Regions from separate parts of the Uruburuella testudinis genome, predicted to be linked through region 3. Evidence: predicted binding sites of a transcription regulator. Region 3 holds the regulator's gene; each other region holds the start of a gene.
What was found. The regulator FNR, encoded in region 3, switches genes on or off when oxygen is low (the NO sensors DNR and NnrR bind a similar motif). The targets are predictions, from matches to a motif close to TTGATNNNNATCAA.
Positions count from the first base shown of each region.

Region 1: the regulator FNR is predicted to act here: its motif matches at 3,322-3,335, upstream of LVJ83_RS08280 (formate/nitrite transporter family protein).
Region 2: the regulator FNR is predicted to act here: its motif matches at 3,023-3,036, upstream of LVJ83_RS03855 (universal stress protein).

Region 1 covers NZ_CP091508.1:1,810,124-1,815,744, forward strand. The annotation lists gene trmA (tRNA (uridine(54)-C5)-methyltransferase TrmA) at 1-9, opposite strand, end outside; gene LVJ83_RS08275 (calcium-binding protein) at 204-2,057, opposite strand; gene LVJ83_RS08280 (formate/nitrite transporter family protein) at 2,473-3,255, opposite strand; gene ppsA (phosphoenolpyruvate synthase) at 3,418-5,621, opposite strand, start outside.
Region 2 covers NZ_CP091508.1:852,232-857,852, reverse strand. The annotation lists gene rpsO (30S ribosomal protein S15) at 218-487, shown strand; gene LVJ83_RS03865 (glutathione S-transferase N-terminal domain-containing protein) at 585-1,181, shown strand; gene LVJ83_RS03860 (shikimate dehydrogenase family protein) at 1,187-2,020, shown strand; gene LVJ83_RS03855 (universal stress protein) at 2,365-2,829, opposite strand; gene LVJ83_RS03850 (tRNA threonylcarbamoyladenosine dehydratase) at 3,045-3,827, shown strand; partial or broken gene LVJ83_RS03845 (segregation and condensation protein A) at 3,824-4,682, shown strand; gene LVJ83_RS03840 (PaaI family thioesterase) at 4,754-5,621, shown strand, end outside.
Region 3 covers NZ_CP091508.1:644,326-649,946, reverse strand. The annotation lists gene LVJ83_RS02925 (phosphatidylglycerophosphatase A family protein) at 1-42, opposite strand, end outside; gene thiL (thiamine-phosphate kinase) at 35-994, opposite strand; gene LVJ83_RS02915 (OmpA family protein) at 1,121-1,861, opposite strand; gene LVJ83_RS02910 (CysB family HTH-type transcriptional regulator) at 2,313-3,263, shown strand; gene fnr (fumarate/nitrate reduction transcriptional regulator Fnr) at 3,446-4,180, opposite strand; gene hemN (oxygen-independent coproporphyrinogen III oxidase) at 4,312-5,621, shown strand, end outside.

The DNA of each region.
Region 1 (5,621 bases), 1.2 Mb from region 3:
GCTGCTCATCATCGGTTCCGTATTTTTCAATCGCTGTGATTATACGGTAATCTTGATGGCTGCGCTGTATCGGAAAAATGGTTTTGCCAAGGCTGTATATTGATGATTGAACAGCAAACACCGTATAAGCAAATTCATCTTAAAAACAGGCCGTCTGAAAAGCTTTTCCACTTTCAGACGGCCTGATAAGGCTGATATTGCGCTTACGCGATTATCTGACCGGCAGCCATCACATCATCTAAGCTGCTGTTCTGCACGGTGAGGCTGAATTGCTGATAGGCAATCTGAACATCTTCACCGCGTTGCACAGAAAAATCGGCGAGGCTGCCGTTGTCGAACAACGCGGCGGCAAACATCAGCCGGTCGCCTTCGTTGTGCGATGAGTTGAAATCGCTGATCTGATAGCTGCCGGAAGCATCAAATACAAAAGTATCGTCTCCGATACCGCCTGAAAGGCTGATGTCGTTGCCGCGCGCATACAAAATATCATTGCCCTCCGCGCCATACAGACGGATGCCGTTTTCGCCGGCAACCAGCATGTCGTTGCCTTCGCCGCCGTGCAGCAAGCCGCCGCTTTCGTTGCCATAGAGGATATCGTCGCCGTTGCCGCCAAACAGGTTTTTGCCTTTCAAGGTGTCGCTGCCGCTGCCGCCTTCTTCATGCGTTTGGTATTCCACCGATTGATTGAAACTTTTAAACAGCTTGAAGCGCACATCGGCCAGCTCGTTTTCCTGCACTTGATAAGGGCGGGTATGGCTGAGCAAATCGCCGTTAAACGTTACCTGCTCGATATTGTGCGCCTGCACCAGCTCTGCATTGCCGGCCTGCTCGAAAAACACAGTGCCGTCATTCAGATGAAAAACCTGCCAATCAGCGGTTTTGCCGTCGAGCCACAAAGTATCGCTGCCGCTGCCGCCGTCGATGCGGTCATTGCCGCCGCCGGATTTGATGGTGTCGTTGCCGGCGCCGGCATCAATATAATCGGCGGCCGAACCGCCTTTCAGCTTGTCGGCATGCTGGCTGCCGATGAGGAAAGCCGGCTGGCCGTAGTGGTCGGACGTGATGGTGTTTTTGTCTTCCACCCAGCTTATCGGGCGCGCCAGATCGGAAAGATTGGAAACGATGATGGTGCTGTCTTGAGTGGTGTGCTCATAAAATGAAGATTCGCCGATGCGGGTAATGGCATCAGTCATCATGCCGTCGACATGGGCATACCAGGCAAAAGGCAGATTGAGCAATGAAAACAGCGGCGCCGGCCACAACGGCGAAGCATAGGCATCGCCATACAGCACGATATTGTCGACACTCGAATCATACGGGGTGTCGGGATGCACCAGCCCGGGCTTGGCGGCGGCCAGCGCTTCGGCCAAAGTGGCGTGGTCGCCCGCCGCACGGAATACCACATCGTTTTCATAGCCGTAATTGAAGATAGACGGATCATCAAAAATTACCGGCGCGGCATGGCCGATATAGTCGGCATCGCTGAAAAAGCCGTCGGCCAGCGTTTCGCGGAAGCGGGCCATGATATTGGTGTAGCCGCCGCCCAGGCTGTAGCCGGTTACCACAACATCTTCGCCGCTCAAACCTTGCGCTTGGGCATAGGCTTTAACGGCTTGCAGCAAAGGCTCCATATTCGGTGCGATGGTGCCTTCGTTGAGTTGCAGATAATCCAGAATATCTACCGGCGAATTGGTGGCCGTGAACGAAACGCCGATTTTTTGAACTGCGCCGCCCTCGTCAAACTGCGCCACAATCTTGGCTTGCGGCCCGGTCAGCAGCGTGCCGCTGATCGGGCTTTTGATAATATAGTGGCCGTGCGCATCCAACGCACTTTGCGGCAGCCCTAAATCGGCCGGCGCCAATTCACGCCAACCCGCCGGTAATTTGTTGTGGGAAAAGTTGTCGATAATGCCCTTGTCTTCCAGCCAGCCGACTATTTCACCCACCGGCAAGCCCATCGGTTTGCTGAGCGAGCTGTAGGTAGCCAGTGCATGTGATGTTTGCAATAAAGCCAGCATTTCTGCCGATGAATACTGCTTGTAGTCAAAAACCGCCATATTGTTTCTCCTCTTGTGATAGAACGGATTTGTTGCTATTTCAAACAACTGTTTGAAATAGCAAGAATAAACTAGCACAAGCCGTTTTCAAAAGCAATCGGTTTTTAATTTCATTATCACTTTAATAACAAATCAGGCCGTCTGAAAAAATGTTTCGGCAGATGTGGCGTGGTGGGCTCAGCCCAAGAGCTTCGTTTGGCTTGAGTATGTTTTTTTCGTGGCAAAGCCCTCACTCCAACGACTGATCAGGCCGTCTGAAAATCATTCAGACGGCCTGATAAAAAGTTCACTTAAGCCATTCATTAAAGCAAGCGCGGTAGTGCGTAATGCACCGTTTTAAGAAATTTTGCGGGCAGCACACAATCCGAAACATTCATTTTCTAAAAATCCAACCGACAGTATTTCCTGCAAACACTCAAGCCTGTTTTTGCATATGATGGCGGTAGGCAAACCAATATACACCACCCACAAACACCGCACCGCCGATGGTATTGCCGATAAACACCGACACCATATTTTCAGCAAACTGCACCCATGAAATGTCCGCGCCCGCCCAAATCGCTGCCGGAATCACAAACATATTCGCCACCACGTGTTGGAAACCGACCAACACGAAAATCATGATGGGAAACCAAATGCCGAGAATTTTTCCGGCGTAAGAATGCGCGCCGTAGCACAACCACACGCCCAAACACACCATCCAGTTGCAGCCGATGCCCGAAACCAGCGAGCGGCCGAAGCCGGCGTTGACTTTTCCTTCGGCAACAGCAATGGTTTTATGCAGCACTTCGCCTTCGGTGAGGCCGACGTAATGGCCGAAAAACCAAGCCACGGCCATCGCGCCCAGCAGATTGGTGAAGGTCACAATCAGCCAGTTGCGGCCGAGCTTGGGGAGTGTGATGCGCTTGGCCAGCCAGGCTGTCGGCAATACCATCATATTGCCGGTAATCAATTCACCGCCGCCGATCAGAATGCCGATCAGGCCGATGGGGAACACCGCCGCGCCGATAAACACGGCCAAGCTGCCCCATTCGTGCGGCATGCCGCCCACCACACGGATATAGGCCAGATAGCCCAATGAAATAAACGCACCGCCGAGAAAACCCAAAATGCTTAAATAAGAGATGCCGCCTGCGGCTTTGGCCTCGCCTTTTTCAATGGTGGCTTGCAGAATCTGATGGGGATAATAATCACTCATTACCGTCTCTTTTGTTTATCCGTAATAAAGATAGCGGCTATTGTAAAGTAATTTTCAGACGGCCTTTTGATATAACTCATTTTCTTTGTAGGTTAATTACAAAAAGCCGCCATACATGATGTACGGCGGCTTGCGCTTGATACGGCGTTATAAAAATCCGGCTTATTTGTTCAACTCTTTGGCCAGATAGAGCCAGGTTTCAATCACGGTATCCGGGTTCAGCGATACGGTATCGATGCCCTCTTCCACCAGCCATTTGGCAAAGTCAGGGTGATCTGAGGGGCCTTGGCCGCAAATGCCGACATATTTATTGTGTTTGCGGCAGGCGGAAATCGCCAGATGCAGCATCACTTTAACGGCCGGGTTGCGCTCGTCGAATGTGCTGGCAATCGGGCCGCCGCTGTCGCGGTCAACACCCAATGTGAGCTGGGTCATATCGTTGGAGCCGATAGAGAAACCGTCGAAATATTGCAGAAACTGCTCGGCCAGCAAGGCATTGCTCGGCACTTCGCACATCATAATCAGGCGCAGGCCGTTTTTGCCGCGTTCGAGGCCGTTGGCTTTCAACGCTTTAATCACTTGCTCGGCTTCGCTCAAGGTGCGGACAAACGGAATCATGATTTCTACGTTGGTCAGGCCCATTTCATCGCGTACGCGTTTGAGCGCGTCACACTCAAGCGCAAAGCAGTCTTTGAAATCTTCCGACACATAGCGCGCCGCACCGCGGAAGCCCAACATCGGGTTTTCTTCATGCGGTTCGTAAATGCTGCCGCCGAGCAGATTGGCATATTCGTTTGATTTGAAATCAGACATGCGCACAATCACTTTGCGCGGATACACCGATGCCGCCAGCGTGGCCACACCTTCGGTAATTTTGTCGACATAAAAATCTACCGGTGAAGCATAGCCCGCAATGCGCTCGTTGATTTCGGCCTGTAAATCGGCATCTTGTTTGTCGAATTCGATCAGCGCTTTGGGGTGGATGCCGATTTGGCGGTTGATGATGAATTCCATACGCGCCAGGCCGATGCCTTCGCTGGGCAGGCCGGCAAACGAGAAGGCCAGCTCGGGATTGCCCACGTTCATCATGATTTTCACCGGTGATTTGGGCATATTATCTAAAGCCACATCGGTGATTTCCACATTCAGACGGCCTTCGTAAATCAGGCCGGTATCGCCCTCGGCACAAGACACGGTAACTTCCTGGCCGTCTGAAAGCTTGGCGGTGGCATCACCACAGCCCACAACCGCGGGAATGCCCAATTCACGGGCGATAATTGCCGCGTGGCAGGTGCGGCCGCCGCGGTTGGTCACAATCGCCGAAGCGCGTTTCATCACCGGCTCCCAATCGGGGTCGGTCATATCGGTAACCAGCACATCGCCCGGCTTCACAGTATCCATCTCGGAAGCATCTTTCACCAGGCGCACCACGCCCTGACCCACTTTCTGGCCGATGGCGCGGCCTTCACACAATACGGTTTTATCGCCGTTGATGGCATAACGGCGCAGGCTGCGGCCGCTTTCTTCCTGCGATTTCACGGTTTCCGGGCGCGCCTGCAAGATATAGAGCTTGCCGTCGGTGCCGTCGCGACCCCATTCGATGTCCATCGGGCGGCCGTAGTGCTTTTCGATAATCAGGGCATATTGCGCCAACTCAGTCACTTCGGCATCACTGATAGAAAACTGTTTGCGCTCGGCTTCATCAACATCAACCACTTGCACCGATTTGCCGGCCTGCGCCTGGTCGGTGAAGGTCATTTTAATCAGCTTGGAGCCCATGGTTTTGCGCAAAATAGCGGGCTTTCCAGCTTTCAGAGTGGGCTTGTGCACATAGAATTCATCAGGGTTGACCGCGCCTTGCACCACGGTTTCGCCCAAGCCGTATGAAGAGGTAACAAACACCACTTGGTCGAAGCCGCTTTCGGTGTCGATCGAAAACATCACACCGGCCGCGCCGCTGTCGGAACGCACCATGCGCTGAACACCGGCCGACAAAGCCACCACATCATGAGCAAACCCTTTGTGTACGCGGTATGAAATGGCCCGGTCGTTATACAAAGAAGCAAACACATGTTTCATGGCTTCTTTAACATTTTCCAAACCATTGATGTTCAAGAAAGTTTCTTGTTGACCGGCAAACGAAGCATCAGGCAGGTCTTCGGCAGTGGCGGAGGAGCGCACGGCCACGGCAATATCTTCACTGCCGGCTTCGGCGGTCATTTTATCCCATGCGGTTTTGATGTCGGCATCCAGCTGCTCGGGAAAAGGCGTGTCTAAAATCCATTGGCGGATTTCTTTGCCCACCCGCGCCAGCTCGGTTACGTCTTCCACATCTAAAGCCGCCAGGGCTGCGGAAATACGTTCGT
Region 2 (5,621 bases), 210 kb from region 3:
CGCAAAACCTTTTGCAGCCGTCTGAAACGCTTCAACGCCCTTTTCAGACGGCCTTACCACACCTGCCCGAAAAACCTGCGGCAAAACGTGCAAACTGCCGCAACTTATGGCATAATTCGCGATTCGTTTGATGCATTCAAACGGATACAGGAGTTTGCACAGGTTGAGGCTTGGCAAACTTGTCCGCCGCAAGGCATTTATTTTCGGAGTTTTAAAAATGGCATTAACCGTAGAACAAAAAGCGCAAATCGTTAAAGATTTCCAACGCAAAGAAGGCGACACCGGCTCTTCTGAAGTGCAAATCGCATTGCTGACTTTCCGCATCAATGACCTGACCCCCCACTTCAAAGCCAACGCTAAAGACCATCACAGCCGTCGCGGCCTGTTGAAAATGGTTAGCCAACGCCGCCGCCTGTTGGCCTACCTGCGCCGCACCCAGCCGGACACTTACCGCAATGTGATTACCCGCTTGGGTCTGCGTAAATAATTTGTTTATGCAAAAAAAATGCCGCTTTTAAAAGAGCGGCATTTTTCATGCCCGAAAGTGCTACAATCAAACCCCATCCGCCCAAAGGAGCACTTCCATGCAACTTTACACCAGCAACGCCTCGCCCTACGGCCGCCTCTGCATCACCCGCGCCTGGCTGCTCGGCCGCAACGATTTACAACTCACCTTCATCGATCCGTGGCAGAATCCGCCCGAGCTCGAAGCGCAAAACCCTTTCGGCCAGATTCCGGTGTTGATAACCGACAGCGGCGAAGTCATCTACAACAGCCTGCTGATTTGCCAATACCTCGCCCCGCAAACATCAAACGCCGCCGAATTAAGCATCATCGGCTATGCTACCGCACTGCTCGACAACACCATTAATGCTTTCCGGCTGGAGAAAAAAGCCGGCGAAAACCGTGAGCATTTTCTGATTCAGCGCAATCTCAAAGCCGTTGCCCGCGCGCTGCCGCTGGCGCCCGCTTTTCACGCCGCCGGCCGCGAATGGCCGCAAGTGATGCTCGGCATCTGCCTGCTGACGTTAAAATTGCGTTATCCCGAAATTTTCAGCGCCCATGCCCGAGCCGACACCCAGCAAGCCGTAGCGGCTTTCGAACAGCTGCCCTTTATCCGGCAAACCAATCCCGAAGCGCTGGAAGCCTGCCAACCCGCCACCATCGGCGATATTGTCTGAACGGTATGCCCATGATTAACGGCCTCACCCGCGTGATTGCCCACATCGGCTACCCCACGCAAACTTTCAAATCACCGATGATTTACAACCCCTATTTCCAACAAGCCGGCATCAATGCCGTGGTGGTGCCGTTTGCCTGCCAAAGCAGCAACTACCCGGCTTTTCTGCGCGCCGTTTTCGGCAACCTCAACACCGCCGGCGCGCTGATTACCATGCCGCACAAAGTCAGCACCTTAAATCTGGTCGACCGCGCCTCCGCCACCGCACAAATCGCCGGCGCCTGTAACGCCGTGCGCTTAGGGGCAGACGGCCGGCTGGAAGGCGACATGTTTGACGGCGAGGGGTTTGTACGCGGTATCCGCCGCAAAGGCTTCGACGCAGCAGGAAAATCCGCACTGGTGATCGGTTGCGGCGGCGTCGGCTCGGCCATTGCCGCCTCGCTGGCGGCAGCCGGTGCCGGCAGCTTGATGTTGTTTGACAACCGCAACGGCACCGCTGCCGCATTGGCAGGCCGTCTGAAACAACATTACCCCGCCTTGCAGGTACAACACGGCCACAACGATGTGGCAGGCTTCGATTTGGTGGTCAACGCCACGCCGCTGGGCATGTATGCCGGCGATGCCCTGCCAACTGATGTCTCACACCTGTCGCCGCACACTTTTGTCGGCGAAGTGGTGTTGCAGGAAGAAATGACACCTTTTTTGCGCGCCGCCGCCGCCATCGGCTGCCGCCTTCAAGTCGGCACCGACATGCTGTTTGAGCAGATTCCCGCCTATCTGGAATATTTCAACCTGCCCACCACCACACCCGAAACCCTGCGCCGCCTGGCAACATTATAGTTTCGGCCAGTTGCCGCACGGCAACTATAGTGGAAGAAAGAAATGATACAAGGCAGCATGCCGCAGGCAAGACAGCTGGAGCGCCCTAACCATTCAGAATGACTCAGATTTTTTGTGATAAAAGCACAGATGTAAGACAAAAAACACAGCAAGATTGTGCATCTTGCGAGGCTTTTTAACACAGCAGATGTGCTTTTAGTGCAAACAAGATGTAGCACTTTTGAATTCATTTCACGATACAATGCGGCGCTATTTCCACCGATGTTTACGGCACAACAATAAACATGAGGCCGTCTGAAACAATGTTCAGACAGCCTCAAACCTATCGCAGACACGCTGCCGGTTTACTCTTCTTCATCTTCGCTGCGGATAACCAGCAGCGGCAGATGGCTTTGGCGCATCACGGTTTCGGCGAAGCTGCCCATCAAAAGGTGCATCAGGCCGGTGCGGCCGTGGGTGCCCAACACCAGCAGGTCGGCACCTTGCTCGTCGGCATAATCCACCAGCTCCTGCGCCATTTCGCGCGCGCCTTTGTTGGCCACCAGCAGATGTTTCTGAACAGTTTGCACGCCTTGCGCTTGAGCGCTTTTTTCAGCAAAATCGAGCACTTCGTTGCCTTGCGCCACAGCGGCGGCTTCGTAGCTTTCATGTTGCAGAAATTCCGGCGCCAATGCCATGTATTCGGCAGGATTGGCCACATGCACCAGCGTGAGCTGAGTGCCGCCGATGCTGGCCAGGCCGGCAGCGTGTTTCAATGCATTGAGGGAAGTCGCACTGCCGTCAACGGCCACAACTAAATGTTTATACATCTCTGTTCTCCTTTTTAACCCGGCCGCAATGGCTCAGACTGGTGTGCTCCCCATTCACAAAATCAGCGTACAAAGCAGCGGCCATACAGTCGGCGGGCCAACGCATTTCGTGCAAATGGGTATGAGTGGGATTGATGACGAGCTTGCAGTATAATACGCGTTGGCCGATTTGCCAGCATTTTTTCATTTAATTTTGATTTACCACAAGGCTTGTTATGTTCCAACCCGTTTCCGTATCTGCCCGCCGCTTCGGCGGTATTGCCCGTTTATATGGCAACGAAACGTTACAGCGTTTTGCCGCCGCACACGTATGCGTGGTGGGTGTGGGCGGGGTCGGCTCTTGGGCGGTAGAAGCGCTGGCACGCTCCGGCATCGGCCGCCTGACGCTGATTGATTTGGACAACGTGGCCGAATCCAACGTCAACCGCCAGCTGCACGCGCTCACCGATGCATTCGGTAAAGCCAAGGTCACAGCGCTGCACGAGCGCATCCTGCAAATCAACCCGGCCTGCCGAGTGACCGAAATCGAAGATTTTGTAACGCCTGAAAATCTGGCCGACTTGTTTTCAGACGGCTTTGATTTCATTATCGATGCCATCGACCAAGTGCGTGTAAAAGCCGCCATGGCCGATTATTTCGTACGCCGCCGGCAGCCGTTTGTGCTCAGCGGCAGCGCGGGCGGCCAGAAAAATCCGGCGCTGATCCAAACCGCCGATTTGAGCCGCGTCACCCACGACCCGCTACTGGCCAACCTGCGCTACACCCTGCGCAAACGCCACGGTTTCCCGCGCGACACCGCCAAAAAAATGCGCGTGCCCTGCGTGTATTCCACCGAAAACATCACCCCGCCGCAAACCGCCGATGCCTGTGCCTGTGCCGCCGATGCCGCGCCGCAAGGCTTGTCATGCGCAGGTTACGGCGCCAGCATGCTGGTTACCGCCACCTTCGGCCTTTATTGCGCACAAGCCGCCATCGACCATATCGGCAGCCGCGCATGAACGATACCGCCGCAGACAACAGGCCGTCTGAAAATGCCGTGGCATGGGTATTCGGCCAGCCCGTTACCGATATGCCGCAAGATTTGTTTATTCCGCCCGATGCACTCAAAGTGGTGCTGCACAGCTTTCAGGGGCCGCTGGATTTGCTGCTGTATTTAATCCGCAAACAGAATATCGATGTATTGGATATTCCGATGATGAAAATCACCGAGCAATATCTGCACTACATTGCGCAAATGGATGCCCACCAATTCGACCTTGCCGCCGAATACCTGCTGATGGCCGCCGTGCTGATTGAAATCAAATCACGGCTGCTGCTGCCGCAACCCGAAAACATCGAAGACGAAGAAGCCGCCGACCCCCGCGCCGAGCTGGTGCGCCGCCTGCTGGCTTACGAACAAATGAAACTGGCCGCGCAAGGCCTTGATGCCCTGCCCCGTGCCGGCCGCGATTTCGCCTGGGCCTATCTGCCGCTGGAAATCGCCGCCGAAACCCGCCTGCCCGAAGTGCAGATTGCCGACCTCACGCAGGCCTGGCTGGCGATTCTTTCCCGCGCCAAACACACCCCGCAGCCACGAGGTCGTGCGCGAAGCCCTTTCCGTGCGCGCACAAATGACCGCCATTTTGCGCCGCCTGCGCGAAGGCAGCTGCCTGTTCCACCAATTGTTCAAGCCCGAACAAGGCGCGGCTTATGTGGTGGTCAACTTTATCGCCCTGCTCGAATTGGCCAAAGAAGGGCTGGTGCGGATCGTGCAGGCAGAAGGGTTTGAAGCCATCGAAGTGCATCGGCAAGACGGCAGCGACAGTGTGGAAGAAGCTGCCGGCAGCCATGAAGACACACCGCCGGCACCCTAATCATCCCAACAAACCAACAATTTTCAGACGGCCTCACCCCATAAAAACCGCCGCACACAAAAGGAGCAAACATGCCGCAAAATCCCACCGTTTACCGGCACCTGGCCGAACACTATCTCAGCCTGCCGCATTGCCGCGCCATTGATTTGCAATTCGAGCGCACCGAACAGCGCCGCCCGGTCTTGAGCATTGCCAACCGTGCCGACCTGATCGGCCGCAGCGACAATGCCACCATCCACGGCGGTGCCGTCTGCGCGCTCATCGACGTTGCCTCCGCCTGTGCCGTAGCCGCACACCTGAGCGACTACGAAATTCTCGCCACCCTCGACATGCGCATCGACTATATGCATCCCGCACTTACCGACCGCCCCGTCTACGCCCGCGCCACCTGCCACCGTTTGGCCGGGCAAGTGGCTTTCGTGCGCACCCGCTGCTATCAAGACGACAGCCGCGATCCGATTGCGCTGGGCACCGCCACCTTTATGCGCACACCGCTGGGCAGCCGCGAACAACAGCAGCTGGCCGAACATTTAAACCGCCACAATGCCGGCTCCGTCCCGCTGCCCGCCCCCGCAAGCCACGCCGGCGCAGATTTTACAAACGATACCGCCCATAGCGCCGCTGTTGCAGCACTGATGCCTTACGCCGCCTTTATCGGCCTGCAAAGCGGGCATGATCACGCAGGCCGCCGCTGCTATGCCCTGCCCTACAAACCCGAATTAATCGGCAACATCTTTCTGCCCGCCCTGCACGGCGGCCTGATCGGCGGCTTTATGGAAAGCTGCGCCGCACTTTATCTGCACGAGCAGGCCGGCCTGGACGAATTGCCGAAAATGATTGATTTCTCACTCGACTATCTGCGCTCCGCCCGCGCCGAAACCGCCTACGCCCGCTGCATCCTCACCCGCCAGGGCAGCCGCATCACCAACATCGCCGTAG
Region 3 (5,621 bases):
CCGTTTTTTCAGCCAAGAAAAAGTCGGTTTGATATCAGCCAAAATGATCGAACCCCAAATGAGTTAACTGCATTTCTTTACCGTTTGCCTCCAAAATGCGCAAACCCTCGCCGGCAAACACCCTGCCGATGCGGGTAACCGGTGTATCCGCCGCCCGGCCTGCCGCCAATACCGCATCACGCTGCTGCTCAGGCGCGGTAAACACCAGCTCATAATCGTCACCGCCGGCCAGCAGATAATCATATAAACGCGCCTGCGGCAACAGTGTGCGCAATATCGGCAAGGTCGGCAGCCGGTCGGCAAAAATTTCCGCCCCCACACCCGAAGCCTTGAGAATATGGCCGATGTCTTGCGCGAGGCCGTCTGAAATATCTTGAGCCGCATGCGCCACCGTCAGCAAGGCCTGTCCAAGGGCCACACGCGGCATCGGGCGTAATCTTGCCGGCTCGCATAAAGTATGCACCGCCTCCGGCAGCACCAACGTCTGCCAATGGTGGTTGAGTGCCGCCGCAGCCAAACCTATCCGGCCCGACACCCAAATATCGTCACCCGCCTCCGCCGCATCACGGCGCAAGGCCTGCCCTTGCGGCAATTCGCCGGCAATGGTGATATTAAACACATAATCGCCTTTGGTGGTGTCGCCGCCAATCAGCGTGATACCGAATTGCCCGGCCAAACCAAACAAGCCATCACAAAATGCCTGCAACCATGCCTCATCCAATTTTGGTAATGCCGCACTCAACAACGCCCAGCGCGGCTGTGCGCCCATGGCCGCCATATCAGAAATATTCACTGCCAACACTTTATGCGCTAAGTCGGCAGGTGCCACATCGGCAAAAAAGTGCCGGCCGGCCAACAGCATATCACTACTGAAACACAAATCGAAGCCGGTGCGCGGGCGCACAATAGCCGCATCATCGCCAATGCCGAGCAACACATCCTTATCACTTTGCTGCCGCATCAGGTAGCGGCGGATAAAATCGAATTCTGTCATTCAAACCATGCCCGATTGTTGCAATAAGGCGACATTATAAACCGAAACACGCCCAACCGCCCGCCTGAAAATGCACAAAACCCCGCCAAGGCGGGGTTTCTTCAAACTATCTTTACATCTTCAAGCTTACGGACGGGTGTAGCCGTGAATTGAAGATTTCGGGCCCGGAATCCAGCCGTTGTCAACAGCAGGACGCTCGCCTTCAACTTGACCCGGAGCCACTTGGCGGGTTACCAAGGTGCGGATGCGCACGTCTACACGGCGATCAGGTTCGATACATGCAATCAGAGCAGCACGTTTGTTGGCGCGAGATACGCGTGAACCCAGTTTGGCTACTTCAGCCTCACAAGAAGCAGTCATGCGCGCTTGAGACTCGCCCAAACCTACAGCAGTGATTTTGCCGGCAGGAACGCCGCGGTTAACCAGATAGTTGGCAACCACGTTGGCACGACGCTCAGACAATGCTTGGTTGTAAGCTTCAGAGCCCATGAAGTCGGTGTGGCCTTCAACACGTACGGCTTCAACGTTGGTGTCGCTCAAACGTTGGGCCAGCGCATTCAAGGTTTCGCTTGCTTCAGGACGCAGGTTGTCGCGGTCGAAACCAAACAGAGTTTGGGCAGACAGGGCAACAGTTTCGTCAGCATATTCGGGAGCAGATTGAACCGGAGTGGCATCGCCACATTCGATACGGCCTTGGGTCGCTTTGTCCAGGTAGGTATTTTCCCAGCACTCGCCGTAGTTGTTGCGAACCACGGTTTGTTCACGATCAACGGTGTAACCGTGTTTGGTATGCGCTTCGCTGGCCATTGCGGTGCCTGAAGCTACCAGAGCAACGAACAAGGCGCTTAATTTAAGCTGTTTGGTCATTTTATTCCCTCATCAAAAATTGTTATGCAACGGCCACACCGGAGTGTAAACGCCACAAATCACCAATATACAGGCCGCTGTAATAACGGCGGCAAATCGGATATATCAGGTTTGCACTATAAGAAGCTAAGGGCAAACTGTCAATAGCGCGCTGCCTGAGCACAACTGCGAAACGGCCCGCTTCCTAATTATGAATCATGCCGAAAAATCAATCCTGTGTCATTTATTTACAACCAAATTGCGCTGCTTGCGGCTTTGTCGTTGCACAAACGCAACACCCGGAGAGGGCCCATAAAATGCCCATATATTACAAAACCAAGATAGTTTCTGTAAAAACAAAAGCTTTCTTTGAAAAAAGGAGAAAACGGGCAAGGCCTCATGAAATATGCTACATTTAACGCACCGTGTCGCACAAAACCCACATTTTTCCGCACAGCCCTACCCTACACTTATGAAACTACAACAATTACGCTACGCCCTGGAAGTTTACCGCCACAATTTGAATGTTTCCGAAGCCGCCGACGCACTGTTTACATCGCAGCCGGGCATTTCCAAACAAATCCGCCTGCTGGAAGAAGAATTGGGCATTCAAATCTTTATCCGCAGCGGCAAGCGTGTGGTTTCGGTATCACAGCCGGGCAAAGCCGTATTGGAGCTTTCTGAACGCATTTTGCGGGATGTGCAGAATATTAAAAATATCGGCAGCGAATTTACCGACCACGACAGCGGCTCGCTTACTATCGCCACCACCCACACCCAAGCGCGTTATGTGCTGCCGCGCATCGTGGCCGACTTTGTCAAGCGCTATCCCAAAGTCGAATTAAGCATCAAACAGGGCAGCCCTACCGCCATCGCTCAAATGGTGGGCAGCGGCGAGGCCGACTTTGCCATCGCCACCGAGTCTATCGATGAGCATATCGAATTGCGCAAACTGCCCTGCTATGAATGGACGCACGCCATTGTGGTGCCGCACGACCATCCGCTGCTCGATTGCCGCCACCCTTTGAGCATCAACGATTTGAGCGGCTACCCCCTCGTCACTTACGAATTCGCCTTCAACAACGGCAGCAGCATCGCCCGCGCCTTTCAAAAAGCACGCATCGAGCAGCCCAAAGTAGCGCTTTCCGCCGCCGATACCGATGTATTGAAAACTTATGTCAAACTCGGCTTGGGCGTAGGCATTATGGCCAAAATGGCGTTTGACCCCAAAAACGATGCCGATTTGCAGCTGGTTGATGCCGATCATTTGTTCGAACCTTCTTCCACTTATATCGCTCTACGGCCGGATACCTACCTACGCGGTTACACTTATGATTTTATCAACCTGTTTGCCCCGCAACTGACACGCGAGCGTATTGATAAAATGCTGTATATGCCGATTGAAGAAGATTTTTCGATTTAATCTCCATTCACAACAATAATCTAACCGACTAACTCGTCGCCGCGCGTGCGTACTGCATTCGACTGGCTGTCTTGCCGGCTTACTTTTGTATGAATATAAAACCGCATGCGTTGAATATTGATAAATAATGAGGCCGTCTGAAAACGCTTCAGACGGCCTCATAAATGCTTGTAATCAATGCCTTACAGCGCATGCGCACAGCCTGACACCATTTTCTTCAATGCCTGCGGATCCAAGATTTTGATGTGTTTATGCTCCACCAAAATCAGACCCTCATGATGAAATTTTGACAAGGTGCGGCTGACGGTTTCCAGCTTCAGCCCCAAATAGCTGCCGATTTCCTCGCGCGACATCCGCAAGATAAAATCATTGGCAGCAAAACCGCGCGAATACAGGCGGTTCGACAAATTCAGCAAAAACGCCGCCAAGCGCTCTTCTGCACGCATATTGCCCAACAACAGCATCACGCCCTGGTCGCGCACAATCTCACGGCTCATCAGGCGGAAAAAATGGGTTTGCAGGCTGGGAATATTTTGGCCGAGCTCTTCCATATGGGCAAACGGCAGTTCGCACACTTCACTGTCTTCCAACGCCACCGCATCACAGCTGTGCACATGCGAGCAAATGCCGTCCATGCCGATCAACTCGCCCGACATAAAAAAGCCGGTAACCTGATCGCGGCCGTCTTGGCTGGCCACCGTGGTTTTGAAAAAACCGGTACGTATGGCATACAGAGATGTAAAAGGCTCGCCCGCCCGAAAGAGGTATTCGCCCTTTTTCAGACGGCGGCTTTGGCGGATAACCGCATCCAGCTGCTCAAACTCGGTCGGCATCAAGCCCACCGGCAGACACAACTCACGCAATGAACACGTGGAACACAAGGCTTTGAGCTGGTTTGAATTCGTGTGTGCAGACATATCGGCAACCTTTATTCAGCCCCGACTTATTGAGTATTGACTCACGTCAAGGCATGTTTATCATAATATCGGCATTCTACCAAACTAGCTTAGCTTTGCCTAATTGATTCATTCACACACCAGAACACAACATGAAAACCATACCCATACACACAAACACCCAACCCGAATTCGACCGCAATCTGATTGCCAGCCTGCCCGCCAGCGGCCCGCGCTACACTTCCTACCCCACGGCAGACCGCTTCCACAACGGTTTTGGCGAACCCGAATACACCCACGCCCTGCAATTGCGCAGCTTGGGTGCGCTCAACAAACCGCTGTCGCTTTATATCCACATTCCGTTTTGTAACACCATCTGCTATTACTGCGGCTGCAACAAAATCATCACCAAAGACAAATCCCGTGCCGATGCCTATATCGAATACTTAGAACGCGAAATGGATTTGCTCGCCCCGCACCTCAACGGCCGCCACCAGCTCGCCCAACTGCACTTCGGCGGCGGCACCCCCACTTTTTTAAGCGACGACCAGCTCGAACGTGTGTTTGCCATGATACGCAAACATTTCCAACTGATTCCCAGCGGCGAATATTCGATTGAAATCGACCCGCGCAAAGTAAGCCGCGACACCGTACACCATCTCGGCCGGCTCGGCTTTAACCGCATGAGTGTAGGCATTCAGGATTTTGATCCCAAAGTGCAGCAGGCCGTCAACCGCATCCAAACCGTTGAAGAAACGCGCGAAGTCATCGAAGCGGCCCGTGAAGCCGGATTCAAATCAGTGAGTGTTGATTTGATTTACGGCCTGCCTCACCAATCGCTGGAAAGCATCAAGCCCACCATCGACACCGTACTCTCACTCGATCCCGACCGCCTCGCGCTCTACCACTACGCCCACCTGCCGCATATTTTCAAACCCCAACGCCGCATCGACACCGAAGCCGTGCCCGGCAGCGAAGAAAAGCTCGATATTTTGCAATACGCCGTGCAAACCCTCACCGAACGCGGTTATGTATTTATCGGCATGGATCACTTCGCCAAGCCCAAAGACGAGCTTTCCACCGCCTTAAAAGAAGGTTGGCTGCAACGCAATTTTCAAGGCTATTCCACCTATGCCGACTGCGATCTGGTGGCCATCGGCGTTTCCAGCATCGGCAAAATCGGCAGCAGCTACGTGCAAAACGAGCGTGACATCGATGCTTATTACGCCGCCATCGACTCAGGCCGCCTACCGGTCATGCGCGGCTACCAACTCAACCGCGACGACATCCTGCGCCGCAACATCATTCAAGATTTGATGTGCCGCTTTTCCCTCGATTTTCAGCTCTACGAAAGCATCTTCGGCATTCCGTTCAGCCAATATTTCAAAGACGAGCTTGCCGATTTACAACAACTGGCCGCACTCGGCCTGCTGCATCTGAAAGCCAACGGGCTGAAAGTCAC